Regions from separate parts of the Thermoflexus hugenholtzii genome, predicted to be linked through region 3. Evidence: riboswitches for the same ligand, from Rfam matches in the RefSeq annotation. Region 3 holds a riboswitch; each other region holds the start of a gene.

Region 1 (9,567 bases), 150 kb from region 3:
GCTCAAGGGGAAGCGGGCGTGCTTCCCCAGCCCGATCTCCACCTCCGGCTACATCGGGCCCATGGCCCGGCTGGTCGAGCGGGGCCTCCTCCCCGAACCGGCGGAGGGACAGGAGGTGGACCCCAAGGCTTTCTTCGGCCAGGTGCTGTTCGCCGGGGGCTACGGCCAGTGCTGGGAGGCCTTGAAGGCCGGCCAGGTGGATGTCACGGTGATCGCCGGCGATGTGCCCGAGAAACTGTATCATGAAGTCCTTGACCACACGCGGATCCTGGAGGAACAGGGGCCGCTCCCCTCCCACGTGGTGGTGGTGAGCCCGGCCCTCTCCGAGCCGTTGCGGACCCGCGTGGTGGAGGCCCTGATGGGGTTGGGCGCGCCGGAACACCGCAGCCTCATGCGCCAGTTCATTTCCGGCATCTTCGTAGGCTTCCAGAAGACCGACGCCCGGACCCATCTGGGGACGTTGCGGGGGTATCTGCAGCGCACGCATATCGCCTTCTCGGAGCGCGTGGAGGTCGGCCGAGGCGGCGGAGGTGAGGAAGAGGAAGAAGAGAAGACGCCTCGACCCTGATCCTGAGGGCGGGCGGGCCCCGCGGGGATCCCACCCCGACGCGCGGGGCCCGCCCGCTGTGGCTGGATCCTGAAAGCGAGGGAGCGCCGATGACCTCACCCTTTTTATCCGTGCATGAGGAGATTTCCTCGGCCCCAGAGGCCGCGGTGATGGTAGAGGACCTCTGGTTCGCCTATCGTCCGGGGGCCTGGATCCTGAAGGGGGTGTCCCTGCGGGTGCCCCCGGGAGGGTTCTGGGCCATCATGGGCCCCTCGGGGGCGGGGAAGACCACCTTGATGCGGATCCTGGCCGGCCTGCTTCCGATCCCGCGCGGTCGGGTCTTCCTGCTGGGCCACCCGTTGCATGAAGGCCTGCCCCCGGCGATGCGGCGGATGGTGGGTTACATCCCTCAGCAGCTCGGCCTGGTGCGGGGCCTGACAGCCCTGGAGAACGTGCTGATGGGGGCCCTGGCCCGCCACGACGGATGGAGGACGGCCCTGGGCTTCTTCCCCCGGGCTGAGATCGAGCGGGCGTATGCCCTCCTGGCCGCCCTGGGGCTGGCGGAAAAGGCCGGCGAGAAAGTGATCCGCCTCAGCGGCGGCGAGCGCCAGCGGGTGGCCATCGCCCGCACCCTGATGCAGGACCCCCAGGTGATCCTGGCGGACGAGTTCGTCTCCGACCTGGATCTGCCGCGGGCGGCCCAGGTGCTGGCGCGGGTGCGGGAGCTGGCCCGGGAGCGCGGCCTCACCGTGATCCTGAACCTCCATGAGATCCAGCTGGTCCAGGAGTTCGCCGATCACGTGGCGGTGCTCAAAGAGGGCCGCATCGTCCACGAGAGCGCCGCCGCGGCCCTCTCCTGGCCGGCCCTTCGGGAGCTCATCGAAGCCCCTCCGGAGCCATCCCCGGTTCCCGCTGCCCCTCCCCTCATCGCCGTCGATCCGCGGGCGTGAGCCCGCGCCCTATGGGAACAGCTCTTTTGGACGAATAGAGGAGGTCGTGAACCGATGGGGATGAAGGCGGAGCGGATGGAGCGACGGATGACGGTGGGCTGGGCGCTGGGCCCGTGGCGGGAGTTCGGGCTCGGCCTGGGGATGCTGGCGGTGCTGGCCGCGCTGCTTTACCGCATGGGCTTCTTTGAGGCCGGCCGTCTGCTCCAGGGCGGCCTGAACCTGGCGCGCTTCGCGCGGGAGATGTTCCCGCCGGACCTGGGGATCCTGCCGACGATCGGCGGCGCCCTGCTCGAGACCCTGGAGATGGCCCTGGCGGGGACGTTGCTGGGGTTTCTGTTTTCGTTCCCGCTGGGGGCTTTGGGCTCCCGCACCCTTTTCCCAGCCGCGGTGGTGGCCGCGGCTCGTCTGCTGATGGCCGCCATCCGCACGGTGCCCTCGTTGCTGTGGGCGGTGCTGATGGTCATCGTGGTCGGCCTGGGCCCCCTGGCCGGGACCCTGGCGCTGGCCTTCTACACGGTGGGGTATCTGGCCAAGCTCTACGCCGAGCTCTTCGAAGGGATCGACCCGGAGATCCTGGAGGCGATGCGGGGCGTGGGGGCGAAGCGCCGGCATCTGATCCGCTACGTGCTGTGGCCGGAGAGCGCCAACGCCGTCCTCAGCCAGCTGCTCTTCATGCTGGAATACAACATCCGCGCCTCCACGGTGCTGGGCCTGGTGGGGGCAGGGGGCATCGGGTTCTACATGCAGATCTACCTCAGCACCATGGCCTACGCCCGCCTGACCACCGTGCTGCTCACCGTGCTTCTCCTGGTCCTGGCCATGGACGGCCTCAGCGCCTGGATCCGGCGACGGTATTTGCTGAACCCGTAGCCCGCAGGCCTCACCCGGAGCGAGCGGCCGTCGGGTAGGCGGCCTCGAAGAAGGCCAGCTCGAAGCGCAGCGCGGCCCGGTAGAGGGCGCGCTGCGCTTCCTCTTCGCCGGGCAGCCGATCCAGCAGCGCCTCCAGGCGGCGCGCCAGCCCTTCGAACTCCGCGCTGGAATACGTCTCCACCCACTCCCGGTAGGGGCTGTTCGGGTTCGTCCGCGGCCGGAGGAAGGCTCCCAGATGGGCGTAGAGGCGCATGCACGGGGTCATCGCCGCCGCCAGATGCCCCACCGGCTCCAGGGCCGCCACCCGCAGCAGGAAATCCGTGTAGGCTTGGGTGGCTGGCGCGGGCTCCGGGCGGAGGTTCGCCCCCCAGCGCGCGGCGTAGCGTTCGTGCAGCCGCAGCTCCTCAAAGACGCCCTGGAGCAGCTCGCGGAAGGCGTCCATCGTCTCCCGATCCGGGGCCTTGGCCAGGCCCAGGGCGTAAGCCCGGGCGAAGGCCTCCAGGAAGAAGGCGTCCTGCTCCACGTAGAAGACGAAACGCTCCCGCGGCAGCTCCCCCGAGGCGATCCCCTGCACGAAGGGATGCGCCTCGCAGCGCCGAACCAGATCCTGATGGGCTTCCCACAACGCGCGGGCCCGTGTCATCGAGTTCTCCCCTTCTTCCTTCGCGCAAGCATAAGGAAGATCTGAAAGGGGGAGAAAACGGCTGGCCGTGCCGCAATCGAGGCCGTTCCCTCCCCCGGGTTCGATTTCTCACGCGCGCTCCGGCCGGACGCGGCCGATCCCGCGGAGCGCCCCCGCGATCCCCAGGTAAGCCAGGAAGGAGACCCCGAAGGCGGGGAAGGTAGCGCCCACGGAAGGGGCGAGACGGGCGAGGGCCTGATAGGTGACCACGCCCAGCGCCCAGGCGATCACACCCTCCCATCGGAAGGCCAGGGGCTGATACAGGTCGGCCTCCGTGTAGGACCGGCGGAGGACGAAGTAGTCCGCCGCCAGGACCCCGAAGAGGGGCACGAAGAAGGTGCCGATGAGGAGCAGGAAGTTCTCATACTGGGCCAGGGGCACCGTGAGGGCCAGGATCAGGCAGATCGCGCCGATGAGGACCGCGAAGAGGGCCTGCCGGGCCCGGGGCCAGATGTTCTGCAGGGAGACCGCCGCCGAATAGATGTCCGCGAAGGCGTTGTCCGTCTCGTCCACCAGGATGATGGGCAGCACGATCCAGCCGATGGCCAGGGCCCCGATGGCCTGGACCAGGTCGCTGGACCGGGCGCTCAGGAGGAGCAAGGCGCCGAGGCCGTAGAACCAGACGTTGGCGATGAAATACCCGATGTAGGTGCCCCAGAAGGCGGGGCCGGCCCGCCGGGCGAAGCGGTTGTAATCCGCCACCAGGGGCATCCAGGAGATGGGCATCGCCGCCACCAGGTCCACGGCGAGCCAGAAGGGCATCTCCCCGGTCCCGGGCTGCCGCCACAGCGCCGCGAGATCCCCGCGGGTCAGCAGGTGGACGGTGAGCCAGAGGGTGGTCAGCAACACCAGCCAGACGGCGAACTTCTCCAGCCACTGGCGCACCACCACCAGCGGTCCCCCGACGGCCATCAGGGTGCACCAGAGGGCGAAGGCGATGGCCCAGAAGGGGTAGCTGGAGAAGCCGAGGAAGCGGGCGCTGATGAAGTTGGCGGCCTGGGCCATGATGAGGATCTCGAAGGCTCCCCAGCCGATCAGCTGCAGCACGTTGAGGGCGGTGGGGAGATAGGAGCCGAGGCGTCCCAGGGCGGGGCGGAGCAGCACCATCGTGGGGGCGCCGGTGCGGCTGCCGATGTAGCCCGTCGCCGCCAGCAGCAGGTTCCCCAGCAGGGTCCCGACGACGATGGCCAGCAGCGCCTGGGGCAGCCCCAGCCCGGGCACCAGCAGCGCGCCGGCGGCCATCACCAGCAACCCCACGCCGAGGTCTCCCCACAGCACGGCGTAGTCGAGGAAGCCCAGCCGGCGCGCCTCTGCCGGCACCGGCTCGATGCCCCACTCGGGGGGTGCCTGGATGCGGGGGAGGAGCTCCGTCCACGGCTTGCGCAGCAGCATGGCAGGCCTCCTGAGAAGGATGGAGATGGGAGAAGCGGCGTGGGGGGATGCAAAACGCCCGCCGACGGACGGGCGGGCAGGGGGCCGTGCAGCGACAGTCCCTCCGCCGGTATGACCCGGATCAGGTTCGATGGGTCGGCGCCGGGGCCGGATGACCTCCGGCAAGGCGCCCTCTCAGCCCGCTTGCCCGCGGACTCCCCACGTCGCTTCTGCGCTCATGATAGCGCGCCGCGCGCGGCTGTCAAACTGCGTGGAGAGAGGCGGATGGGGAGGGGATGAGGGCTTTCCAGATCTGCTCGGGGAAGAGGATGAAGGTGTCGACAGCGTGGGCCTCGGGGGCAGGGGGTTCAGTGGGTAGAGGGTGGAGTCTCCGGCGGTGCCCCTTTGGAGGGGTAGGAACGACCTGTCGCATCCTCCCGAATTGGGCACACATATCCGGAAGCCCTTGATCCGGGATCGACCCCAGCGCCCAGATTGGCCCCCATCCGGAGAACCGAAAAGCCCCGGAGTGAGAATTCGCCCCTTGACAGGCGAACACGATCTCTTTATAATCGGGCTGAATTTCGCACACGTGTGCACCCGCCATGCGCGTGACCATCAAGGACATCGCCCGGGCGGCGGGGGTGAGCCACACCACGGTCTCCCGGGCCCTGCGGGGCAGCGAGGAGATCCGCCCGGAGACCCGGGCGCGGATCCAGGCCATCGCCGAGGCCATGGGCTACCGGCCGAACCCCGTGGCCCGGGCTCTCCAGGGCCGCCGCACCCAGACCCTCGGCGTGGTGGTCACCCGCCTCAGCGACCCCTTCCATACGGAGGTGGTCCAGGGCATCGAGATGGTCGCCCAGGCCCGCGGCTACGGGATCCTCCTCAGCCTCTCCCACGAAGACCCGGAGAAGGAGCGCGCCATCGTGGAGCTCCTGGCGGCCAAGCAGGTGGACGGCATCATCGTGGCCGCCTCCCGGCTGGGCAGCCGCTATCTCCCCATGCTGGAGGCCCTGCGGATCCCCATCGTGCTGATCAACAGCCACCAGACCGGTCCCTACGTCTACTCGGTGGCCACCGACAACGTCCACGGCGGCTACCTGGCCGCGGCTTACCTGATCCGCCTGGGCCACCGGGCCATCGCCTACATCGGCAGCCGCCGGGGCGGCCGTAGCAACCAGGATCGTTACCGCGGCTACCGGCAGGCGCTGCGGGAGGCCGGGCTATCCGTCCGCCCGGAATGGGTGGTGAAAGGGGACGGGCGGGTGGAGGGCGGGGAGGCGGCCATGCGCCGGCTGCTGGAGGCCGATCCCCGCCCTACGGCGGTGTTCTGCTACAACGACCTCACGGCCATTGGCGCCCTGAAGGCGGCGCTGCGGGCCGGCTTGCGGGTGCCCGGGGACCTCTCCATCATCGGCTTTGATGGGCTGGAGGAAGGCACATACGTGACCCCGATGCTGACCACCGTGGCCCAGCCCCGCCGGCAGCTGGGACGGCTGGCGGCGGAGATGCTCCTGGAGATCCTGGAGGGCCGTCCCTCCCCGAAGCGCATCCTGCTCCAGGGGACGCTGATCGAGCGCGAATCCTGCGGGCCGCCGCTTTAAAGTTTTTTCACATCCCTTTCGTCGAGCTTGGGAATCCCTTTCGCATCCCGTTGATCCCTCCCCGGTATGCTGGGGAGCAGATCTTCTCAAGAAGGAGGCAGCCATGAAGCGCACAATCGGTTCCGCCCTATCGTGGATGGCGGTGTTCGTCCTCCTGATCGCGGCGTGCGCGCCGGCGGCCACGCCGACGCCCACCCCGACCGCCGCCCCGCCTACGCCGGCCCCCAGCCCCACCCCTGCGCCCTCTCCCACTCCAGCCCCGGTGGAGATCTCCATCACCTGCCGCTGCGTCAAGGGCGGGGTGAACGCCAACACGGTGAAGTGGCTCACCGAGACTGTCATCCCCGCCTTCGAGCAGCAGATGGCCGCCAAAGGGACCCCCGTCAAGGTGCGGCTGGTGGAGTTCGGGGGCAGCGATGAGGAGCTCAAGGCCCAATACGCCCTGGATCTCAAGGCCGGCAAGGGTCACGACGTGATGGCCTTCGATGGCTTCTGGACGGCGGAGTTCGTCGCCGGCGGGCTGATCAAGCCGCTGGACGAGATCGCCGGCCCCGAGGTCAACCAGTGGGAGGGCTGGGCCCATATCCCGGACCGGGTGCAGGCGCTGCTGATGTATCAGGGCAAGCGCTACGGCATCCCCACCGGCACCGACGTCCGGGTGATCTGGTATCGCAAGGACCTCTTCCAGAAGGCCGGCCTGCCGGCGAACTGGCAGCCCACCTCCTGGGAGGACATCTTCGCCGCCGCCCGGCAGATCAAGAAGGCCCTCCCCGATGTGATCCCCATGCAGGTTAACGCCGGGACCGCCATGGGCGAGGCGACCACGATGCAGGGCTTCTACCCGGTGCTGCTGTCGGCGGGCTCCTTCATCTACGATTGGGACAAAAACAAGTGGATCGTGCGCAGCCCGGCGATGCTGGACGCTTTGAACTTCTACAAGCGGGTCTACCTCGATGAGAAGCTGGGCGATGCCCGCCTCCAGCTCATCAAGGAGGGCCGCAACCAGTCCTTCGCCCTGTTCCGCGACGGCAAGATCGCCATGCTGTGGGAGGGGGATTACTTCTGGCGCTCGGTGGTCAACCCGGCCGTTAAGTCCGAGTGGGCCATCCCCAACCGGGATGAGGTGGTGGGCTGGGCCAAGATCCCGGCCAAGGAGCCGGGCAAGGGCTACCGGGGCCAGGACTTCGTGACCATCTCCGGCGGCACCGGCTTCATCCTCAACCCCAACACCAAGCACCCGAAGGAGGCCTGGGCTTTCCTCTCGTTCATGTTCAGCAAGGAGATGCTGATGGAGTTCCAGAAGATCGAGCCGCGGATCCGTGCTCGGGACGACGTGCCGGTGACGGGGGATCCGGTGATGACGGAGCTGGCCAAGCTGCTGCCGCTGACCACGGTCCGCCCCATGCTTCCCGCCTATCCCAAGGTCTCCCAGGCGGCCCAGCTGGCCACCGAGCGGGTGGTCTCGGGCGAGATGACGCCGGAGCGGGCCATGGAGGCCTACGCGAAGGAGGTGACGGACCTGGTCGGGCCGGACAACGTGTTGGATCTCATGCCGCGCTGAGCCCGACGGAGCCAGTGAGGCCATTCGCAGGGCCCGGGGCGTCGTCCGGCGCCCCGGGCCTTCACTGGAGGATCGCGCGAGGAGGAGCCGGTGGTCCAGCGTCGCCCCATCCTGTCCCTTCCCATCGGGTTGCTGTTCCTGCTGCCCGCCCTCTTCTTCGTGGCTGTCTTCCTGGTCTTTCCCTCCCTCTGGGTGCTCTGGATCAGCCTGACCAACCAGACCCTGACCGGGGAGACGGCCCTGCGGCCTCAGTTCGTGGGCCTGGCCAACTTCCGGTATCTCTTCGACCCTGAGAACTGGGCGGTGCGGGGCTACTTCGGGAACGCCCTGCGCAACAGCGTCCTCTTCGTCATCGGCTCAGGCCTGATCGGCCAGGCAGGGGTGGGGTTGGCCATCGCCTGGGCCTTCCACCGACGCCGGGGCCTGCTGCGGGAGGTCCTCTACACCCTGGTCATCCTGGCCTGGATCATCCCGGACGTGGTGGTGGCCTTCATGTGGGTGGCTTACCTGGACCGGGATCAGGGGACCCTGAACGCCCTCCTCTCGGCCCTGGGCCTGGGGCGGGTGGACTGGCTGATCGAACGGCCGCTGCTTTCGGTCATCATCTTTAACACCTGGCGGGGAACCGCTTTCTCGATGTTGCTGTTCTCCTCGGCCTTAGCGATGCTGCCTCCCTCGTATCTGGAGGCGGCGGCGGTGGCCGGGGCCCGCCCGTATCAGGCCTTCCGGGACATCATCCTTCCCTCCATCCGCAGCCACATCGTCACGGACCTGATCCTGATCACCCTGTGGACCTTCAACACCTTCACGCCGTATCTGATCACCGGGGGCGGCCCTACCTTCCGCTCGGAGGTGGTCTCGATCTACACCTTCCGGGTCGCCTTCCAGCATTTCGAGTTCGGCCGCGGGGCGGCGGTGGCCGTGGTGATGATGCTGATCAACCTGACTCTGGCCCTGGCCTATCTCTCCACCCTGCGTCGGGAGGCCCGCGCCCGATGACGGTGATCCGCCATGTTCTCTCCCGTATCCTCTTCTCCGGCTTCGCCGCCCTGGTGGGCGCTTTCTTCGCCCTGCCCATGCTGTGGCTGACCCTGGCTCCTTTCAACGCCCGGGGGACCCTGGCGGTGGAGATCCCCCGGCCCTTCACCCTGGCCAACTTCCAGGCCGTTTTCGCCAACGCCTTCGCCGTGCGGGCCCTGGGCAACAGCCTCATCTTGGCGGGGGGGACCATGCTGGTGGTGACCCTGACGGCCACCCTGGCCGCCTACGCCCTCTCCCGGGCGGAGGTGCCTTACTACGATCTCCTCACCTACGGCCTGATCCTCTTCTCCTCGGTGGTGACCGGCACGGCGGCCATGGTCCCCATCTTCCTCCTGGCCAACGCCCTGGGGCTGGTGGACACTTACGTTGGGGTGATCATGGCCTTCACCGGGGGGCTGCTGCCCACGGCCATCTTCATCCTGCGGGATTTCGTGGAGGGCCTCCCCCGGTCCTACGAGGAGTCGGCCATGGTCTGCGGGGCGAGCCCCTGGCGGATGGTATGGGACGTGGTGATGCCGCTGCTGCGGCCGGGGATGATGGTGGTGGGGATCTGGGCCTTCGTGCAGGTCTGGGGGGCCTTCCTTATCCCCTTCGTGCTGCTGCGCAGCCCGGCGCGCATGCCCGCCGCCATCGCCATCTACTCTTTCTACACGGAGGCGGGCACCCCCATCCTCACCCTCACCTCGGCCTACGCGCTGCTCTACGCCCTCCCGGTGCTGGCTCTCTATCTCTTCGTCAACGCCCGTTATGGGTTCCGGTTCTTCGGGGGGATCAAGCGCTGAGATCCGGTAGGATGGGATCTGCAGGACTTTTTTTGAGGAGGCAGAGCTGGCCATGGCGCGAATCCGGCTGGAGGGGGTGACGAAGGCGTTCGGAACGGTGGTGGCGGTGGACGCGGTGACCCTGGACATTGAGGACGGGGAGTTCTTCGCCCTGCT
Region 2 (9,567 bases), 1.1 Mb from region 3:
CCGTGGGCCTCTTCCGCGACTGGGCGGAGATCGAGGCCTTTGCCGGCCAGGCCCTCCGTAACGAGCCCGACCCAAAGGCCCATGCCCGCTATCAGGAGGCCTATCGCCTCTACCGTCAGCTCTACGAGGCCTTAAAGCCGCTCTTCCCCCAGGCGGCCTCACTGGGACAACCGCTCGGAGCGGCCCCTGGGGAGGCTTGAAAAGCACGCTGTGAAATCCCTATCTAAGGAGGCTTGCCATGGGACGCCTGGATGGACAGGTCGCAGTGGTTACGGGAGCCGGGACGGGGATCGGGGCAGCCATCGCCCGGACCCTGGCCCGTGAAGGGGCCTACGTGGCGGTGACGGATATCAATGAGGAGTGGGCCCGCCAGGTGGCGGAGGAGATCCGAAAGGCCGGCGGGGTGGCCGAAGCGTGGCGGCTGGATGTGACGCGCAAGGCCGACAACGTGGCGGTGATGGATGCCGTGGTGGCCAAGTGGGGCCGCCTCGACATCGTCTGCCCCAACGCCGGGGTCTCCACTATGAACTGGGCTAAGGATCTCACCGAGGAGGAGTGGGACTACAACTTCAATGTGAACACGAAGGGCGTGTTCTTGACCTGCCAGGCCGCTATCCCCCATATGATCCGCCAGGGCGGCGGACGGATCATCATCACCGCCTCCATGGCCGGCCATCGGGCCGTCCCCCTGCTGGCCCACTATGCCGCTTCCAAATGGGCGGTGATCGGTTTCGGCCTCAGCCTGGCGGTGGAAGTCGGCAAGTATAATATCAAGGTCAACCTGATCTGCCCGGGCTTTGTGCGCACTTCCATGCAGGAGCGGGAGATCGTCTGGGAGGGAAAGCTGCGGGGGATGGATCCGGAGGCCGTGCGGGCGGAATATGTCAGCAAAACCCCGCTGGGGCGCATCGAGGAACCTCAGGACGTGGCCAATGCGGTGCTGCTCTTGTGCCTGCCGGAGGCCGACTTCATCACCGGGGCCGTGCTGGACGTGACCGGTGGCGCTCACCTGACCTGATCCCGGCATCCCGGTTAACGTCTGCTCTCTGAATGGTCTTGCAGGCTGGGCGGTTGCCAGGGGGGCCGCCCAGCCTGTGTTCCACACACCCGGAGGCTCTGTCCGTTTCCCTTCGAACCGATCGCGAAGAGGTGGAGGGGAGGAGGAATGGAAGGGTATCGAATGTGGCTGGAGCCGGTGGGGATCGCCCTGGGGATCGGGTTGTTGATCGGACTGGAACGGGAATGGGCCCACAAAGACGTGGGGCTGCGGACCTTCGCGCTGGTGGCCCTGGCCGGATGCCTCGGGTGGCTGATCCATCCGGTGGCAGCGTTTCTGTTGCTGGGGGGAGCCATCGCGCTGGTGAGCCTGCTGAACATCCGGAGCCTGCTGGTGGATCGGACGCTGGAGATGACGACGTCGGTGGCGTTGCTGGTGACGCTGTTGCTGGGGATGGTGGTGGCCCAGGGACAGGGATTGGTGGCGGCGGCGACAGCAGTGCTGGTGACGATGCTGCTGGCCTGGAAAGCGGAGCTGGTGCGGTTCACGGTGGGGCTGTCGCTGGAGGAGCTGCGCTCCATCGTGCTGTTCGGGTTGCTGACGGTGGTGATCTATCCGTTGCTGCCCGAGGGGCTGCCGGGGAACTGGGACCCCCTGGGAGTGGTGAACCTGCGGGGCGCGTGGCTGGTGGTGGTGGTCCTCTCCGGGATCGGGCTGGTGAACTATGCCCTGTTGCGGCTGTATGGGGCACGAGGGATCCATTTCACCGGGCTGCTCGGCGGCCTGGTGAACAGCACGGCGGCGGTGGGGGAGCTGGCGCGGCGGTGCGGAGGACAGGGAGGGGGCGCGGAGGCAGTGGCCCTGGAAGGGATGCTGCTGGCGAACGTGGCGATGATGGCCCGAAACGGGTTGATCCTGGCCATCTTCGCCCCGGCGGCGCTGGGGCACGGATGGCTGGCGGTGGGGGGGATGGTCGCGGTGACCGGGTGGCTGGTGTTCCGGGCGATGCGACGGGGCCGCGGGACGGCGGCGCCGGAGATCCGGCTCGCCTTCCCCTTTTCGCTGCGACAAGCCCTGCTGTTCGGAGCCCTGTATCTGGTGCTGCGGGGCGCGGTGGTGCTGGCGGAGCGATGGTTGGGGACGGGCGGCTTCCTGGTGGTGGCCTTCCTGGGCGGGCTGGTGAGCAGCGCCTCGACGACGGCGGCGGTGGCCACGCTGGCCGGGCAGGGAAGGATCGGGATCGAGATGGCCGGGATGGGGGTGGTGCTGGCCTCGATGGCCAGCCTGCTGTTCCACGTCCCCATGGCCTGGCTGGGCGGCCTGCGCGGGCAGGGGCTGCGGACCCTGGCCCGCCTCTCCGCCCTCACCGCCCTCGTCGGCCTCCTCGGCCTGGCCGCCGAGCGCATGCTCCGCTGAGCGCGTCGGATTGAAGGTAGGGGCGACCCGTCGGGTCGCCCCTACCGGCCTACCCGGATGCCGCTCGCGTCGGGGCCTCCGCCTTCCACAGCGCGAAGTGATCCATCGGGCCGTAGGCGCCCCCACCCAGCTTGAAGGCCCGCGAGGCCTGAAGCACGGCGGTGAGATACTCCTTGGCCTGACGGATGGCCTCCAGGGGCGCAAGGCCCTTCGCCAGCCCCGCGGCGATGGCGGAGGCGAAGGTGCACCCCGTCCCATGGGTGTTCACCGTGTCCACCCGCGGGGCGTCCAGCTCGTAGAAATCCCGCCCGTCGAACACAACGTCCACGCTGCGATCATCCCCCTCGAGATGACCGCCTTTCACCACCACCCAGCGCGGCCCCATCCCGTGGATGATCCGCGCCGCCTCCCGCATGTCCTCCCGGCTCCGCAACTCCCGCCCCACCAGGGCCCGCGCCTCGTGGAGGTTGGGCGTGACCACCATGGCCAGCGGGAACAGCCGGCGGATCAACGCCTCCTGGGCTTCCGGGCGCAGGAGGGGATCCCCGCTCTTGGCCCGCATCACCGGATCCACCACCAGGCGCTCCACGCGGTATTCCCGCATCTTCTCCGCCACCACCTCGATGATGGCGGCGTTGGCCAGCATCCCCGTCTTCACCGCGTCGGCTCCGATGTCCCCCAGCACCGAATCGATCTGGGCGGCCACGAAGTCCGGCGGGAGCTCGAAGACGGCCTGAACCCCCCGGGTGTTCTGGGCGGTGAGGGCGGTGAGGACGCTCATGCCATAAACCCCCAGCGCCCCGAAGGTCTTCAGATCCGCCTGGATCCCCGCTCCGCCGCCGGAGTCCGAGCCGGCGATGGTCAGCGCGCGCGGCAAGGGCTTCATCGTCCACCTCCTGAAAGGTGTTCCACGCATGATGGACGCGATGCCTTCTCGAGGCCCAAAGATGGAGATTCGCGATCATCCCTCCAGGCGCCGGGCGGCGAGGGCTTCGTCGACCGCCCGGCGCAGCGCTCGGGCCGCCGCCTCCGGATCCGGGGCCTGGGTGATGGCCGAGATCACGGCCACGCCCGCCGCCCCCGCCTGAATGCACGCCGCGGCGTTCTCCGCGTTCACCCCGCCGATGGCGACTACGGGGAGCCGGGTGGCGCGGACCACCGCCCGCAGCCCCTCCAGGCCGATGAGCCGGGCGCCTTCCTTCGAACCCGTGGGGAAGACCGAGCCCGTCCCCAGGTAATCCGCGCCCGCGGCCTCCGCCGCCTGCGCCTGCTCCGGGGTGCGGGCGGAGACGCCGATGAGGGCACGAGGGCCCAGCAGACGCCGCGCCACCTCCGGCGGAAGATCCTCCTGTCCCACATGCACGCCATCCGCCTCCAGGGCCAGGGCCACATCGGCCCGATCGTTGATCAAAAAGGGGACGTGATGGCGCCGGCAGAGCTCCCGCAGGGCGGCTCCCCAGCGCAGCATCTCCCGCAGCGGCCCGGCCTTCCACCGCAGCTGCACCACCGTGACGCCTCCCCGCAGGGCGGCCTCGGCCACCTCCAGGGGGGAGCGCCCACCGGTGTGCGCGGGATCCAGGACCAGATAAACCCGCAGATCCAGAGACACCGCACCTCCTCTTCCGTGGGGGATCCCGCTTCTCGCGCAAGGCGGGCCGGATCCGGGGAAGCCACCGATAGGAGGGAACGAGCCCGGGTGAGATCAGGGGGAACAGGGACGACGATCCCTCCGCCGGTATGACCCGGATCAGGTTCGATGGGTCGGCGCCGGGGCCGGATGACCTCCGGCAGGGCGCCCTCTCAGCCCGCTTGCCCGCGGACTCCCCACGTCGCCCGGTGGTTTCGTTCCATCGAACCTGACTGTAATCCGCCCGAAAGGATCTGTCAAGCGCCGGCCGATGCGGAAGGCGGAGGCCGCCTTCGCTTCGCTTCCCCCTTGAAGGCAAATCCCCACGCGCCCGGGGTTTCCTCAGCGCAGGACCTCCCGGACGGCCTCGGCGATGCGCGGGGCATCGGGGAGGGCGAGGCGTTCCAGGGTCCGGTTGTAGGGGATGGGGACGTCCTGCCCGGCCACCCGGCGCGGCGCCGCCCGCAGGAGGCCCCAGGCGGCCTCGCTGACCCGGGCGATCACCTCGGCCCCGAAGCCGTGGGTGAGGGGCGCGTCCTCCACCACCACCAGCCGTCGCGTCCGCGCCACTGCGGCCAGGATCGTCCGGAGATCCAGGGGGACGAGCGTGCGCACATCCACGATCTCCGCCTCGATCCCCTCCCGGGCCAGCTCCGCCGCGGCCTCCAGGACGCGGGAGAGGACGGCCCCGATGCTCACCACGGTGACGTCGCGTCCCGGCCGCTTGACCTCGGCCACCCCCAGGGGCACGATCCACTCCCCCTCCGGCACCGGGCCCACCTCGGCGTAGAGGAGCTTGTTCTCGAAGAACACCACGGGGTTGTTGCTGCGGATCGCCGCCTTGAGCAAGCCCTTGGCGTCCGCCGGGGTTCCGGGGGCGACGACGATCAATCCCGGCACGCCGGTGAGCAGTGGTTCCAGGCTTTGGGAGTGCTGGGCGGCCATGCCGATGCCTCCCCCGGCCGGGGTGCGAACCACCAGGGGGAGGGCGTATTGTCCACCGGACATGTATCGGATCTTGGCGGCCTGGTTGACCAGCCCGTCCATGGCGCAGGTGAGGAAATCGGCGAACTCGATCTCGGCCACCGGGCGCATGCCGGCCATGGCCGCCCCGACGGCGGCCCCGATGATGGCGCTCTCGCTGATGGGCGTGTCCAGCACCCGACCGGGGAACTCCTCGCCCAGCCCGGTAGTGACGCCGAAGTAGCCTCCGGTGGTGACGTCTTCCCCGAGCAGGAACACGCGGGGATCCCGGGCCATCTCCTCCGCCAGCGCTTCGCGCAACGCCTCGGCGGTGGAGCGTTCCCGGGTCCTCCCGCTGGGCCGGAGGATCATCGGGCCCTGCCCGTAAAGCCACGCGGGCTCCGGGGCGTAAAGATCCTCCGTAAGGGCCTCGGGAGGGGGTTCCGTCCCGCGTCGGGCCCGCTCCGCCGCCTCCTGAACCCGTTGCCAGGCCTCGGCTTCGATGGCCTGGGCTTCCGATGGGGTCAGCAGCCCTTCCGCCTCCAGGCGCTCCCGCCAGCGGCGGATGGGATCCCGGGCTTTCCAGGCCTCGACCTCCGCGGCCGAGCGATAGACGGCGCCTTCCCCTTCGCTGTGGCCACGCCAGCGGTAGGTGAGGGCCTCGATCAGGGTGGGTCCTTCTCCCTGGCGGGCTCGGGCCACGGCCTCCCGGGTGGCCTCATACACCGCCCAGACATCGTTGCCGTCCACGTGCACCCCGGGGATCCCATAGGCGGCAGCGCGATCCGCGAGGCGGGTCACCCGGGTGTGCCGGGCCAGGGGGGTGAACTCCGCATACTGGTTGTTCTCGATCACCACGATGAGGGGGAGCTGGAAGACGGCGGCGAAGTTCAGGGCCTCGTGGAACATCCCCTGGTTCGTGGCTCCATCCCCGCAGAAGGCGACGACCACCCGGTCCTCGCCGCGCAGCTTCGCGGCCAGGGCGGCGCCGGCGCCGATGACCAGGGAGGCGCCGACGATGCCGTTGGCGCCCAGGGCGCCGATCCCCGCGTCGGTGACGTGCATGGAGCCGCCCTTCCCCTTGCACAGCCCCTCGGCCTTGCCGAAGATCTCCGCCATCATCCCATCCAGGTCAGCGCCCTTGGCGAGCATATGACCGTGGCCGCGATGGGTGGTGGTCATCCAGTCCGTCGGCCGGAGGGCGAAGGCCACGCCCACGGCGACGGCTTCCTGGCCGGTGGAGAGGTGGATGGTTTCCGCGGGGATGGCCCCGCGGGCGAACTCCGCGGCCAGGGTCTCCTCGAAGGCGCGGATGAGCAACATGCGCCGGAGCATCTCCCGACGGAGGGCGATGGGGTCCTCCGGCAGGGGGTGGGGGCGGGGAGGCGGCGGCATCGGCTCCACGGCTTCCGCGTCGACCAGAGGGATGGACCAGAGCAACGGTGGGGGAAGGGCGACCTCCGGACGGGCGCGCCATGGAAGGGACAGCCGAAGGCGTGGGAAGCGCCTTCGAGGGGTCGGGGAGGGCTCTTCCAGCAGGTGGGTCATCCCGAGTTCTCGCAGCACCTGGGGGTAGACCTGGAAGGCGGGTCGCAGGGCGGGGAGGAGGCGGAGGGCCTTGGGGATGTTGCCCCGGGCGATGATCTGGCGGGTGGCGATGGCCTGGGGGACGTTCAGCTGGCCCATCCAGAAGCGGTGGGCGGTGTCGGCGGACTGGATCATCTCCACGTCGGCGGGGAGATCGCTGGGGCCGAAGGTCCATTGGGGGGGATCCTGGCGCAGGTCGATGGTGACCTCGCCGGTGGGGTCGTGGAAGCGGAAGCGGACGATCATGGGGCTGGCGGTGAGGGCCTGACGGATTTCGGGGATGGCGCGCAGGCGGTGGAAGAGGGCGTCGAGGAGGGTGTAAAGTTCTTCCGCCGAGCGGAAGCGGCCCATGGGTTTCCTCCGGAAGAGGATGGTCGAGGTTGTATTGTAGGGGATGCGGAGATAGAGTGGAAGAGCGCGGTCGACGCCGTGATTTCGCATAGACATATGCCCGGAAGGGCGGAGTGAGGGGGGAGAGATGGATGGGGAAGGGGTGGTGAGGCGGTTGCGGGAGCGGTTGCGGCCGGATCAGGTGGAGACGGATGCGGTGGGGCGGCTGGTGTATGGGTATGATGCGACGTGGGCCGAGGGGATGCCGGACCTGGTGGTTCACGCGGAATCGACGGCCGACGTCGCCCATGTCCTTCGCATAGCCAACGAGCTACGAATCCCCGTAGTTCCCCGGGGTGGGGGAACGGGGCTGGCTGGCGGAGCGGTGCCGCAAGGGGGCATCTGCCTCAACCTCGCCCGGATGAACCGCATCCTGGCTCTCGACCCCGCCGACGGCCTTGCCGTCGTCCAGCCCGGGGTGATCACGCGAGCCCTCCAGCAGGCCGCCGAAGCCCACGGCCTGTTTTACCCCCCGGATCCTGCCTCCCTGGAGATGTGCACCATCGGCGGCAACGTGGCCACCAACGCCGGGGGGCCCCGCTGCCTGAAATACGGCGTCACGCGGGATTACGTCCTGGGCCTGGAGGTGGTCCTCCCGGGCGGGGAAGTGCTCCGCCTGGGCGGACGGGTGATGAAAGATGTCTCCGGCTACGATCTCAAGCAGCTCTTCATCGGCTCCGAGGGCACGCTGGGTGTGATCACCGAGATCACCCTGCGCCTCCTCCCCAGGCCGCCCGCCCGCGGAGCCCTGGCCATCGCCTTCGAACGCCTCGAAGCCGCATGCGAGGCCACCGTCGCACTCCTCTCCAGCGGGATCCTTCCCCTGATGGTGGAATTCATGGACCAGATCACCATGCGGGCCGTGGAATCCTTCCGCCCCTCAGGGCTCCCCACCCACGCAGAAGCCCTCCTGCTGCTCGCTGCGGACGGAGAGCCCGCCGCCGTGGAGGCCGACCTCCAGCGAATGAGCTCCCTGATGCGCGACCACGGCGGACAGGTGCTCCGCGCCGCCTTCGACGCCGGAAACACCCTCCACACGGAAGCGCTCTGGGAGATCCGCCGCAATGTATCGCCCGCCCTGGCCCGACTGGCCCCCCACAAGCTCAGCGAGGACATCACCGTTCCCCGCAGCCGGATCCCCGCCATGGCCCGCCGCATCCGGGAGATCTCCCGGGAGACCGGGATCCCCATCGCCCTCTACGGCCACATCGGCGACGGCAACCTTCATCCCACGCTCCTGTGCGATCGGCGCAACCCGGATGAGATGGCCCGCGTCGCCCAGGCAGCCGCCGCGATCTTCGAGGCCGCCCTCGCCCTGGGCGGCGTGCTCTCCGGCGAGCACGGGATCGGCATGCTCAAACTGGATTTCGTCCCCCGCGCCTTTCCCCCCGCTATCCTCGAGAAATTCTAGGCCCTCAAAGCCCTGTTCGACCCCCACGGCATCATGAACCCGGGCAAGAAATTGCCCATGCCCCGAAACTGGACCTGATCCCGCCCTCCGGGTGCATAATTTCCTAACAGGAGGGGCGGAAGAACCTTCCGCCTCCTTACCGACCTGCCCATCGGAGGAACCATGACCGCGCTGCAAATCGGAGATCCTGCGCCGCTGATCTTCGGAACCACCCTAAACGGCGAGCCCTACCTGGAGGACCCCCAGGGGGTTCGCCACATCCTGCTTCTCGCCTTCTTCAAAGAATCGTGCGCCGCCTCCCGACGGATCCTGCCCGCTCTGGAACGCCTCCACCAGGCATACCGCACCAATCACTGGCGGCTGCTGGGGATCGGACAGGATCCGCCTGAAACCCTTCAGGAGATGGCGCGGAAATTCCAGATCTCCTTTCCCCTCATCGCAGACCGGGATTTCCAGACCTCCCGGTCCTACCGGCTCACCCACGTGCCGACCCTCTTCCTGATCTCGCCCGGCGGTCGGATCCAGCGGATCCTGATCGGCTTCCATCGGGAGGAGCTGGAAGACCTCTCCCGCGCCCTGGCGCGCTCGCTGAGCCAGGAGCCCCAACCCATCACCCGGGCGGAGGATCCACCCCTCCAGCCCGCCTGAGTCTCCGCCCACCTGGAGCCTCGGTGAGGCTCCCCATCCCATCGGAGATACCTGCCCGCGATGAAAGCCTCAACGCTGGAAACGCGAATCCAAATGTTCCAGGAACAGCTCCGGGCACTGATGGAGGCCCCGCCAGGCAGCGCGGTGGTGTTCGAGATCCCCGGCCGCCCGCTGGCCTATGTGCAGCTCGAGCGAACGCCCGAAGGCCTCCGTGGGGAAGTCTGCAGCGGGGACTGGGGGCCCCGACGGCGGGCCCGTCCACTCCCCCGGGCCGCCCAGGAGCGATTGCGCGGGATGGGCTGGACCCTTCCGCCCCGCCTGCGCGAGCAAAACCCCTTCAAACACTTCAGCCCGGGCAACCCGGAGGCCATCGCCCAGGAGATCGAGCGCATCTTCCGGGAGATCTATCAGTGCCCGCCGGATTACACGGTGCGCACCGAGGGCGTGCTTTACGCCAAACCGTAAGCCGGGATTCACTTCGGAGGAGGGACCCCTATGCGCATCCTGGTGGTGATGGCGCATCCCGAT
Region 3 (9,567 bases):
ACGGCCGGACGGATATGCGGGCGGCGGCGGAGTGGTATGTCAACCGGTTCATGGAAATCTATCTGGCGAACCCGCTGATCGACTACTGGGAGGGGCACAACGAGCCCCGTCCCCACAACCATGAAGTCATGCGCCTCTTCGCCCAGTTCGAGATCGAGCGAATGCAATTGATGGCCCAGCGGGGCCTCAAGTGCGCCATCGGGAACTTCCCCAACGGCTCGCCGGATCTGGAGCTGTGGGTGGATTTCCTTCCGGCCCTCCGGACCGCCCGGCAGCTCGGCGGGATCCTGGCCCTTCACGAATACGCCTCCCCCACCCTCGACGCCGGGGTGGATCCCCAGACCGGGGAGGGCTGGTTCACCCTGCGCTACCGCAAGGTCTATCGCTATATGGTCCCCCGGGAATATCAGATCCCCATCGTGATCACAGAGCTGGGGATCGACGACGTCCCCACTTTTCAGGGGCCGCCCTCCCGAGGCTGGCGCAATTACCTGAGCTACTGGGCCCAGCGAGGCTTCGGGGATCCCCATTACTTTTACCTGCGCCAGCTCTGGTGGTATGACGAAGAGCTTCAGAAGGACGATTACGTGCTGGGGGCGACGGTTTACATCGCAGGGGCTTTCGAGGACCAGGCCTCTTACGAGATCATGGTGGAGCCTTTCCGGGAGATGTTCGAAGACTACCTGCGGGCGCATCCGAACCCATGATCCCGGAGCGCTGGGTCCTGGCTTCCGCCTCGCCGCGGCGTCGCGCGCTCATCACGCTCCTCGGGCATCCCGTGGAGATCCTCCCGGTGGAAATCGATGAAAGCCCGCAGCCGGGCGAGGGGCCGCCTGCCTGCGCCGCCCGGCTGGCCCGGGCCAAGGTCGAGGCGGCCCGCCTTCAGGCCCCCGAGGCCCTGATCCTGGCGGCGGACACCGTGGTGGATCTGGAGGGGCAGATCCTGGGCAAGCCGGCCGACGCTGAGGAGGCCCGGGGGATGCTGCGCGCCCTGCGCGGGCGCGCCCATCTCGTCCACACCGCCGTCGCCGTCCATCACCCGCCTTGGGGCGAGACGCGGGTGGAGGTGGCCACGGCCCGGGTGATCATGCGCGCTTACGCCGACGAGGAGATCGAGGCCTACCTGGCCACGGGGGATCCCTTCGACAAGGCGGGGGCCTACGCCGTTCAGCATCCGACCTTCCGGCCGGCGGCGGCCGTCGAGGGGTGCTACGCCGCGGTGGTCGGCCTTCCCCTCTGCCACCTGACGCGGATCCTGCGACGCTGGGGCTGGACGCCGCCCGCCGACCTCCCCGATCGCTGCCAGGCTGCCCTCGCCCACCGTTGCTCCGTTTACCCGGAGATCCTGAACGCCTCTGGATAGCGGGTCGTTGCATTCACAATCCGCCGGCGGGGGTCCCTTGAACGGAGGTATATCCGCGGAAAAGATGGGGCGAACTTCTCTGATCCGCTCTGGAAGGAGAAGGTCATCTCTGTTTCCCTTGAAGGACTTCCAAATACGCCCTCGCGGCCTCCTGAGGATCCGTTGCCTCCATGAGGCCGCCCAGCACGGCGATCCCGGCGGCCCCGGCCTCCAGGCAGGATCGGGCATTCGCCGGGGTGATTCCCCCCAGGGCGATGACCGGGATGGGCACCGCACGCGCCACCTGCCGGAGGGCCTCCAGGCCCAGCGGCGGCCCGTAGTCCGGCTTGCTGACGGGCGTGAAGATCGGGCTCAGGGTGATATAATCCGCCCCCGCCGCCGCCGCCCGCTGCGCCTCCTCCAGGTTGTGCGCGGACACCCCCACCCAGCGGTCCGGGCCGACGAGGCGGCGGGCCTCCGCCACCGAGAACCCCTGGGGCAGGTGCACGCCATCCGCCCCACACGCCGCAGCCACCCCGGCGTGGCCGTTCACCACCACGGCGGCCCCCCATGCCCGCGCCCGCCGCACCACCTCCTCCACCAGCGCGACCAGCTCCGTCTCCGGGAGATCCTTCTCCCGCACCATCACCCAGCGCACCCCCGCCGCGAACAGCTCCTCCAGGAGCTCCAGGAGCGGCCGCCGGGCCCGACGGCGATCGGTGATCACCAGCAGGGGGGGCTGGGGCAGCCTCATATCTCGATGCGATCCTCCATCGGGCTGGACGGCACGGCGTAAAGGCGGCGCGGGATGCGCCCCGCTTCATAGGCCAGCCGCCCGGCCTCAACCGCCAGGCGCATCGCCCGGGCCATCTTCACCGGATCCCGAGCCTGAGCCACCGCCGTGTTCAGCAACACCCCATCACACCCCAGCTCCATGGCGATGGCCACATCCGAGGCCGTCCCCACCCCGGCGTCCACGATCACCGGCACGGTGCACATCTGACGGATCAGCCGGATGTTGTAGGGGTTCAGGATCCCCATCCCGGAGCCGATGGGCGCCCCCAGAGGCATCACCGCCGCGCAACCGATGTCCTCCAGCTTCTTGCAAACCACCGGATCGTCGTTGCAATAAGGCAGGACGACGAAGCCGTCCCTCACCAGCTCGGCAGCCGCCTGCAACAGCTGCTCCGTGTCCGGATACAGAGTCTCCTCGTCCCCGATCACCTCCAGCTTGATCCAGTTCGTCCCCAGGGCCTCCCGGGCCAGATGGGCCGTGAGGATGGCATCCCGGGCGGTGAAGCAGCCGGCGGTGTTGGGCAGGATGAAATAACGGCCCCGGAGCAGCTCATACAGGTTCTCCCCGTCGGCCCCCGGACGCACCCGCCGGATGGCCACGGTGACGATCTCCGTCCCGCTCGCCTCCAGGGCATCCAGCATCACCTGGAGATTGGGATAGCGGGCGGTCCCCAGGATCAGACGCGAACGGAACGCCCGCCCCGCGATCACCAGCGGCTCGCTCATCCCTCACCCCCTCGCTCAGAATGTGCCGCCGCAGAAGCAAAGGCCGCGGCGAAAGATGTTCCTGCAGGCATAGATGCCGAAATGAAGCTCGGCTTACGTAAGGGGCTTCAGCCCCACATCTTCGCCTTCGATAGCCCAAAGTCGCGGCGCAAGCCGCTCTTGCCCCGACAGGCCCACGGTTTACGGGGCCTCATCCGCCGGCCACCGCGTGGACAATCTCCACACGGTCCCCCGGCTGAAGGGCGACGCGCTCCCATTCGGAACGCGGGATCACCGTGGCGTTGACCGCCACCGCGATCCCCGGCCGGTCCGGGTCCAGGCCCAGGCGGGCCAGCAGGTCCCGGATGGTCCCCGGCTGATAGGGATAGCGCTGCCCGTTGACGGTCAGGATCGCCTCCGACGTCCCCGTGCGCTCCATCGCTTCACCTCCCGGATCCCGAAGGGGCAACCGGCGCCCTGGATCGAAACCGCTCCAGGGTGAAGGGCCTGGCGATGTCGGGGAGCTCCCCCCGGGCGATCAGATGGTGGATCGCATAGGCGGTGATGGGAGCCAGCAGGATGCCGTTGCGGTAGTGCCCGGTAGCCAGGATCAGGCCCTCCACCGCCGTCGGCCCCAGGATGGGCGCGTCATCCCGGCTCCCCGGCCGGAAGCCCACCCACATCTCCACGATGGGCAGCTCGTCGATGCCTGGCAGGATCTCCCAGGCCCCCCGCAACAACCGGAAGATGCCCCCCGCCGTCAGATTCGCGTCGAACCCTTTCTCCTCCACCGTGGCCCCGATGAGCAGCCGCCCATCCCGTCGAGGCACCAGGTAGGCGTCCGGCCCCCAGATGACGTGCCGGATCAGCGGGGCCTCCGGGGGCATCTGCACGGCCAGCATCTGGCCTTTGACGGGGCGGACCGGCGGGCGGACCTCCTCGGGGAGACCGGGGATCTGGGCGGACCACGCCCCGGCGGCCAGGATGACGGTGCGGGCCTCCAGGAACCCCCGGGCCAGGCGCACGCCCAGGACCCGGTTCTCATCGATCACGATCCCGGTGACCTCCGTGTGCTCCCGCAGGCGCCCCCCGGCGCGCCGGAAGGCTTCGATCAGCGCCCGGGCGACCTTCCGGTTGTCCACCTGATGATCCTGCGGGCTGTAGATGGCGGCCACCACAGATCGGGAGAGGTGCGGCTCCATCCGCCGCGCCTCGTAGCCGGAGAGCCACTCCGTAGGCAACCCCTGGCTCCGCTGGAATTCATAGAGGAACTTCAATCGTTCCGCGTCGTCCCGATCCAGGGCCACCACCAGGGTGCCTTCGTCCCGGTAATCCACCGGGATACCGGAGGCGGCCTCCAGCTCCCGGGCGAAGTCCGCCCACATGTCGCGGCTGGCCCGCAGCAGGGGCAACAGCCCCTCCTCGCCGGGCTCCGCCTCGGCATAGGGGGCCAGCATCCCGGCCGCCGCCCAGGTCGCCCCCAGGCCCGCGCCCCCGCGCTCCAGGAGGGTGACCGGATGCCCGGAGCGGGCCAGGAACCAGCCAATGGAGAGCCCGCAGATGCCGCCTCCGACGATCACAATCTCCTCGGTCATCGCTTCGCTCCTATCCTTCGTAAGGACAGAGCCCTGTAAAGTCGCTTTCCCGTTGCGGATCTCCGGGCGAAGTCCGGGCGAAGGGAGCAAGGGAGCCGAAGGAGGCAGAAGGGGTGGGATCTGCGGCGCGCCCGCTTTCCCTCCGCCGGCATGATCCGGATCAGGTTCGAGGGGTCGGCGGCGGATTCGGCCGCCCTCTCAGCCCGGCTCACCCGGACTCCCCCAACGGACCCGCGCCCATGCGGAGTTCTAACCCCTTCCGCCCGCGACGTCAACTATTGAAGGGGCTCCCCCAGGGCGCGGCGCAGGCCGGCAAGGTCGGTGATGAACAGCATGCGGAAGAGGAAAGCGCGCAGGGAGGGGCTCTGGGCCCACAGCCGGCGGACCCGCGGGCCGATGGGGTCCTCGGCGCCGGCCGCCCCCTCCTCCGCGGCGTAGGCCCCGTAGAAGGCGAAGTAGGCCTGGTTCAGCTTCCGCAGGGCGTAACCGTGGGCGACGAAAACCCGCCGACGGGCTTCCATATAGAGCTCCGCCCGGCGGACCTCGCCCTGGGCCAGCAGGCGTTCCACCACGGTGCGGGTCTTCGCCAGCTCCCGGCCGAAATCGAAGGCCGGCCGTTCCGGGGGAGCCGGCGCGGGGGCCGCGTCCGCCGGCGGAGACGGGAGATCCTCGGGGTAGAAGCGGGCCAGCCAGGCGCGGCCCATGGCCTTCCCGGCCAGATCGGCGACGGTCTCGTTGATGGTGCGGGCCTCCGGACGATCGTAAAACCACCCCAACGGCCCCATGAAGAGCCAGTGATGGGTCCACTCGTGCGCGATGATCTCCGTGAGCTCGGGCAGCCCGGTGGCCTCCATGATCATCGCCGGGTAGAAGGCCAGGCCGCCCAGGGGCACCACCAGGGAGGAGAGGTTGAGCTGCCCATCCACCCGCCGCTCTAGGCGATCCATCTCGTCGGCGGTGAGGTCGGCCCGCAGGGGGAAGGAGGTGGTGAGGGCGATGCGCTCCCGCGGGGAGAGGACCAGCAGGTTCGGCATGGCCGTCAGGCGGATCTGAACGGGGGGGATCGGCTGGCCCAGGAGGGCCAGCCCCTCCTGGGCCAGGATCACGCCGAGCTGTTCGGAGAGGATGGCCTCGGCCAGAGGACGGAGGGCCTGGGCCCGCCCGTGGGCCGCTTCCCACTGCCTCCGGAGCGCGGCGATCGCCTCCGGTTCCGGCGGGGTCGGCGCGGACACCTCCCGTTCCAGGGCGGCCGCCGCCTCCCGGGCCTCCGACAGGCGCTGGAGGTAGCGCCGCACCGCCCGGCGCTGGGTCTCGTCGTCCAGGAAGGCCTGAGGGTTCGCTACGGAGAGAAGCAGCTTCTCCGCCCAGGCCTGAAGGGCCCATTCCGGGAAGTAAAAGCTTTCCCCCTGAAGCAGGAGGGTCAGACGGGTCTCCAGGGAACGGGAGGGCTCGGAGGCCGGGAGGCTCAAGGTGAGGAGGGCGACCAGCCCCAGGCTTAGTCCGATGCGGAGCCAGCGAACGCCCATAAAGGCATCCCCGATGGTCGCGGATCCTTCCCCCGGCCGGCGCTTCCCCGCTCTGCGGGATCCGGCTCAGATGATCAGCGGCTCCTGCCAGGTCCCCCAGACGGCCTTGAGGGCGCGGGTGATCTCCCCGAGGGTGGCGTAGGCCTTCACCGCCTCCAGGATGTAGGGCATCAGGTTCTCGTTCTCCTTGCGGGCGGCCTCCTGGAGGGCAGCCAGGGTTTGCCCCACCCGCTCGTTGTCCCGCTCCATGCGCAGCTTCTGCAGGCGCGCCCGCTGCCGGCGCTCCCCCTCGGGATCCATCTGGAGGATGGGCGGCTTGACCTCCTCCTCCTCCACGAACTCGTTCACCCCCACGATGATGCGGCGCTTCTCGTCGATCTCCTTCTGGTAGCGATAGGCGGCCTCGGCGATCTCCCGCTGGAAGAAGCCCGCCTCGATGGCGGGGATCACCCCGCCCAGCTCCTCGATCTTGCGGAAGTATTCGTAGGCCTGCTGCTCCAGGCGGTTGGTCAAATATTCCACGTAGTAGCTGCCCCCCAGGGGGTCGACGGTGTTCGTCACCCCGCTCTCGTAGGCGATGACCTGCTGGGTGCGCAGGGCGAGCTTGGCGGCGAACTCGCTGGGCAGGGCCAGGGCCTCATCCAGAGAGTTGGTGTGAAGGGACTGAGTGCCCCCCAGCACGGCGGCCAGGGCCTGAATGGCCACCCGGATCACGTTCACGTAGGGTTGCTGGGCGGTGAGGGTGCAGCCGGCGGTCTGGGTGTGGAAGCGCAGCCACCAGGAGCGCGGGTTTTTGGCCCCGAAGGTCTCCCGCATCTCCCGGGCCCAGATCCGGCGGGCGGCCCGGAACTTGGCGATCTCTTCGAAGAAATCGTTGTGGCAGTTGAAGAAGAACGAGAGGCGGGGCGCGAAGGAATCGATGTCCAGCCCTCGCCGCAGGCACCAGCGGACGTATTCGAAGCCGTCGGCCAGGGTGAAGGCCAGCTCCTGGGCCGCCGTGGCCCCCGCCTCCCGGATGTGGTAGCCGCTGATGCTGATGGGGTTCCACTTCGGCACGTATTTGGAGCCGAACTCGATCATGTCCACGACCAGGCGCATGGAGGGCTCCGGCGGGAAGATCCACTCCTTCTGGGCGATGTATTCCTTGAGGATGTCGGTCTGGGTGGTCCCTCCGATCTGATCCCATGGGATGCCCCGCTTCTCCGCCACGGCCAGATACATCGCCCAGATGATGGCCGCCGGCCCGTTGATGGTCATGGAGGTTGTGATCTGATCCAGGGGGATGCCGTCCAGGAGGATCTCCATGTCCAGCAGGGAGGAGACGGCGACCCCGCACTTGCCGAACTCCCCTTCGGCCATCGGGTCATCGGTGTCGTAGCCGTAAAGGGTGGGGAGATCGAAGGCGATGGAGAGGCCGGTCTGGCCGTGCTCCAGCAGATATTTGAACCGGGCGTTGGTCTCCTCGGCGGTGCCGTAGCCGGCGAAGAGGCGCATGGTCCAGAGACGGCCCCGATACATGGTGGCGTGGATGCCACGGGTGAAGGGGTATTCGCCGGGGAACCCCAGGTCGCGCAGGTAGTCGAAGTCGGGGATGTCGAGGGGCGTGTAGAGGCGGTTCACCGGCTCCCCGGAGACGGTGGTGAAGGTCTCCTGGCGCTCGGGCATGCGGGCCAGCCATTGCTGAAGCGTGGTTTCCTCCCAGCGGTCCCGCGCGGCCGCCAGCTCCCGGAGCTTCTCCCGATCGAACATGGCGCCCTCCTGCCCGGAATCTCTTGCGGCGAGGCTTATCGCCATTATAAGCGGAGGAGAGAGAGGCAACAAACGATCGTCCGGTCTCCCCTCCGGATGGGAGGCGGTGGGGGCGAAGGGGCTCCGACGCTCAGGGCCATCCCCGCCACTCGGTCACCTCCTCGATGGGGCGGCGGGGGGTCTGGCGGGGCGGCGCATCGGGGGCCGGGTAGCCCAGATAGATGAAACCCATGAACTGGGCGTCCTCAGGGAGGCCCAGCCAGCGCAACAGCGAGGGGTGATAGGCAGTCTCTCCGGTGCGCAGATAGGCTCCCAGGCCCATCCCGTGGGCGGCGAGCAGGATGTTCTGGATAGCGGCGGCGGTGGCCACGATGTTCTCGTGGGTCTCGATGGGGTCGCGGCCCTTGAGGCAGGCCACGGCGATGATCACCGGCGCGCGATGGGGCTTGGCCCGCTCCCGGTTCAGCTCCTCCTCGGTGGCCTCCGGCTTGACCGTGCGGAGGATCTGCGCGAAGACCTCGCCCAGCTCGTCCAGGGCGGGGCCGGTCAGCACCACGAACCGCCAGGGCTCGGTCAGGCGGTGGTTGGGCGCGCGCACCGCAGCCCGCAGCAACGTCTCGATCTCCTCTCGACGCGGCCGCTCCGGCCGCACCTTCCCGACCATGCGACGGGTCATGATCGCTTCCAGGACGTCCATCACCGCCTCCCTCCATGGAAGGGCTTTCCAGCGCCCGGCCTCGCCCCAGGGGGACCTGCGGCCGGAACCCTGGAGCGGCGAGCGCCCTCCTTGATCATCCCCGCATTCCGGATTTCTGTCGAAAAGCGGCATAAGCGGCGCGCTCCGGAGCGCCCGGGGCCTTTTCGCCCCTGTTCGCGAAACCCACCATCTGGATCCGATGGACCTCATTTTGCTCTAAACTTTACAAAGTTGTTATAAATTTCACAGATAAATTTCCTTAAACCTTGACAAATTGTATTGATTTGCTTTATCATAATAGTGTCTGTGGTTCCCTTTTTGGGGCTCCGTGGGGCTTCCAAGGTCAGCGTCCTCGACGGCTCCTCCCTGCCGGTCTCTACGGGTCTACAGGTAGTCCCCACGGTCTCGATAGGAGGGGTCCCAACAGGTTGAAGGAGGGGCCCATGGTGGAGCCGGCGCAGGCCCAGCTCTGGCGAGCGCTGGATCGTGTTCTCGATCCTGAGCTGGATCGATCCATCGTCCGGCTTGGGTTTGTGGAGGCGGTGGCGGTGGAGGGCTCATGCGCCCTCGTGACCCTCCGTCTGCCCACGTTCTGGTGCGCCCCCAACTTCGTGTTCATGATGGTGGAGGACATCCGGCGCGCGCTCCTCGAAGTGGAAGGCATCCACACGGTTCGGATCCGGCTGCTGGATCACTTCGCTTCGGAGACCATCGAGGCTGCCGTTCAGGATGGGCGTTCCTTTGAAGAGGCTTTCCCCGGAGAGGCGCAGGGCTCGCTGGATGAGCTTCGCCAGTTCTTCCGACGCAAGAGCTATCTGAGCCGTCATTTCGCCCTCCTGCGCGCGCTGCGCGCCGCGGGTTTCTCTCCTGCGGAGATCTGCGCGATGCGGCTGGCGGACCTCCTTCAGAGGGAGGGGACTTGGTGGGCCCGCCGGGCAGATGGGACGCTGGCGCAGATCGAACCCGGGGAGGTGGTCTCCCGCTATTTGGAACGCCGACAGGAGCTGGGCCTTGACAGCCGCCCGGAAGCCCCCTTGATGCTGGATCCCGAGGGAACCCCGATCCCCATGGAGTCCCTGGAGGACTACCTGCGGCGTAGCCGCGCCAGCTTTTTAAATTTCAGGTCCAATGCATTCCTCTGCCAGGCCTTGCTGGCCA

Evidence for each region. Region 3 has a riboswitch for thiamine pyrophosphate ahead of thiO (glycine oxidase ThiO). Riboswitches for the same ligand answer to the same signal wherever they lie in the genome.
Region 1: linked by a shared signal. The riboswitch ahead of cytX (putative hydroxymethylpyrimidine transporter CytX) and the one ahead of thiO (glycine oxidase ThiO) in region 3 are both predicted to bind thiamine pyrophosphate.
Region 2: linked by a shared signal. The riboswitch ahead of thiE (thiamine phosphate synthase) and the one ahead of thiO (glycine oxidase ThiO) in region 3 are both predicted to bind thiamine pyrophosphate.

What each region holds. Positions count from the first base shown of each region.
Region 1 is NZ_CP076326.1:3,185,628-3,195,194, forward strand. It holds gene KNN16_RS14430 (phosphate/phosphite/phosphonate ABC transporter substrate-binding protein) at 1-568, shown strand, start outside; gene KNN16_RS14435 (phosphonate ABC transporter ATP-binding protein) at 718-1,497, shown strand; gene phnE (phosphonate ABC transporter, permease protein PhnE) at 1,552-2,367, shown strand; gene KNN16_RS14445 (TenA family protein) at 2,378-3,010, opposite strand; gene cytX (putative hydroxymethylpyrimidine transporter CytX) at 3,119-4,441, opposite strand; TPP riboswitch at 4,522-4,652, opposite strand; gene KNN16_RS14455 (LacI family DNA-binding transcriptional regulator) at 5,026-6,027, shown strand; gene KNN16_RS14460 (extracellular solute-binding protein) at 6,131-7,588, shown strand; gene KNN16_RS14465 (carbohydrate ABC transporter permease) at 7,679-8,587, shown strand; gene KNN16_RS14470 (carbohydrate ABC transporter permease) at 8,584-9,411, shown strand; gene KNN16_RS14475 (ABC transporter ATP-binding protein) at 9,464-9,567, shown strand, end outside.
Region 2 is NZ_CP076326.1:1,108,891-1,118,457, reverse strand. It holds gene KNN16_RS05010 (FGGY-family carbohydrate kinase) at 1-200, shown strand, start outside; gene KNN16_RS05005 (SDR family NAD(P)-dependent oxidoreductase) at 239-1,018, shown strand; gene KNN16_RS05000 (MgtC/SapB family protein) at 1,166-2,413, shown strand; gene thiD (bifunctional hydroxymethylpyrimidine kinase/phosphomethylpyrimidine kinase) at 2,463-3,299, opposite strand; gene thiE (thiamine phosphate synthase) at 3,375-4,016, opposite strand; TPP riboswitch at 4,120-4,250, opposite strand; gene KNN16_RS04985 (pyruvate dehydrogenase complex E1 component subunit beta) at 4,383-6,941, opposite strand; partial or broken gene KNN16_RS04980 (FAD-binding oxidoreductase) at 7,069-8,469, shown strand; gene KNN16_RS04975 (peroxiredoxin) at 8,554-9,039, shown strand; gene KNN16_RS04970 (hypothetical protein) at 9,133-9,504, shown strand; gene KNN16_RS04965 (PIG-L deacetylase family protein) at 9,535-9,567, shown strand, end outside.
Region 3 is NZ_CP076326.1:21,171-30,737, reverse strand. It holds gene KNN16_RS00145 (hypothetical protein) at 1-707, shown strand, start outside; gene KNN16_RS00140 (nucleoside triphosphate pyrophosphatase) at 704-1,363, shown strand; gene thiE (thiamine phosphate synthase) at 1,467-2,096, opposite strand; gene KNN16_RS00130 (thiazole synthase) at 2,093-2,863, opposite strand; gene thiS (sulfur carrier protein ThiS) at 3,054-3,281, opposite strand; gene thiO (glycine oxidase ThiO) at 3,286-4,437, opposite strand; TPP riboswitch at 4,557-4,671, opposite strand; gene KNN16_RS00115 (hypothetical protein) at 4,713-5,963, opposite strand; gene KNN16_RS00110 (methylmalonyl-CoA mutase) at 6,030-7,712, opposite strand; gene KNN16_RS00105 (nitroreductase) at 7,843-8,409, opposite strand; gene KNN16_RS00100 (metal-sulfur cluster assembly factor) at 8,853-9,567, shown strand, end outside.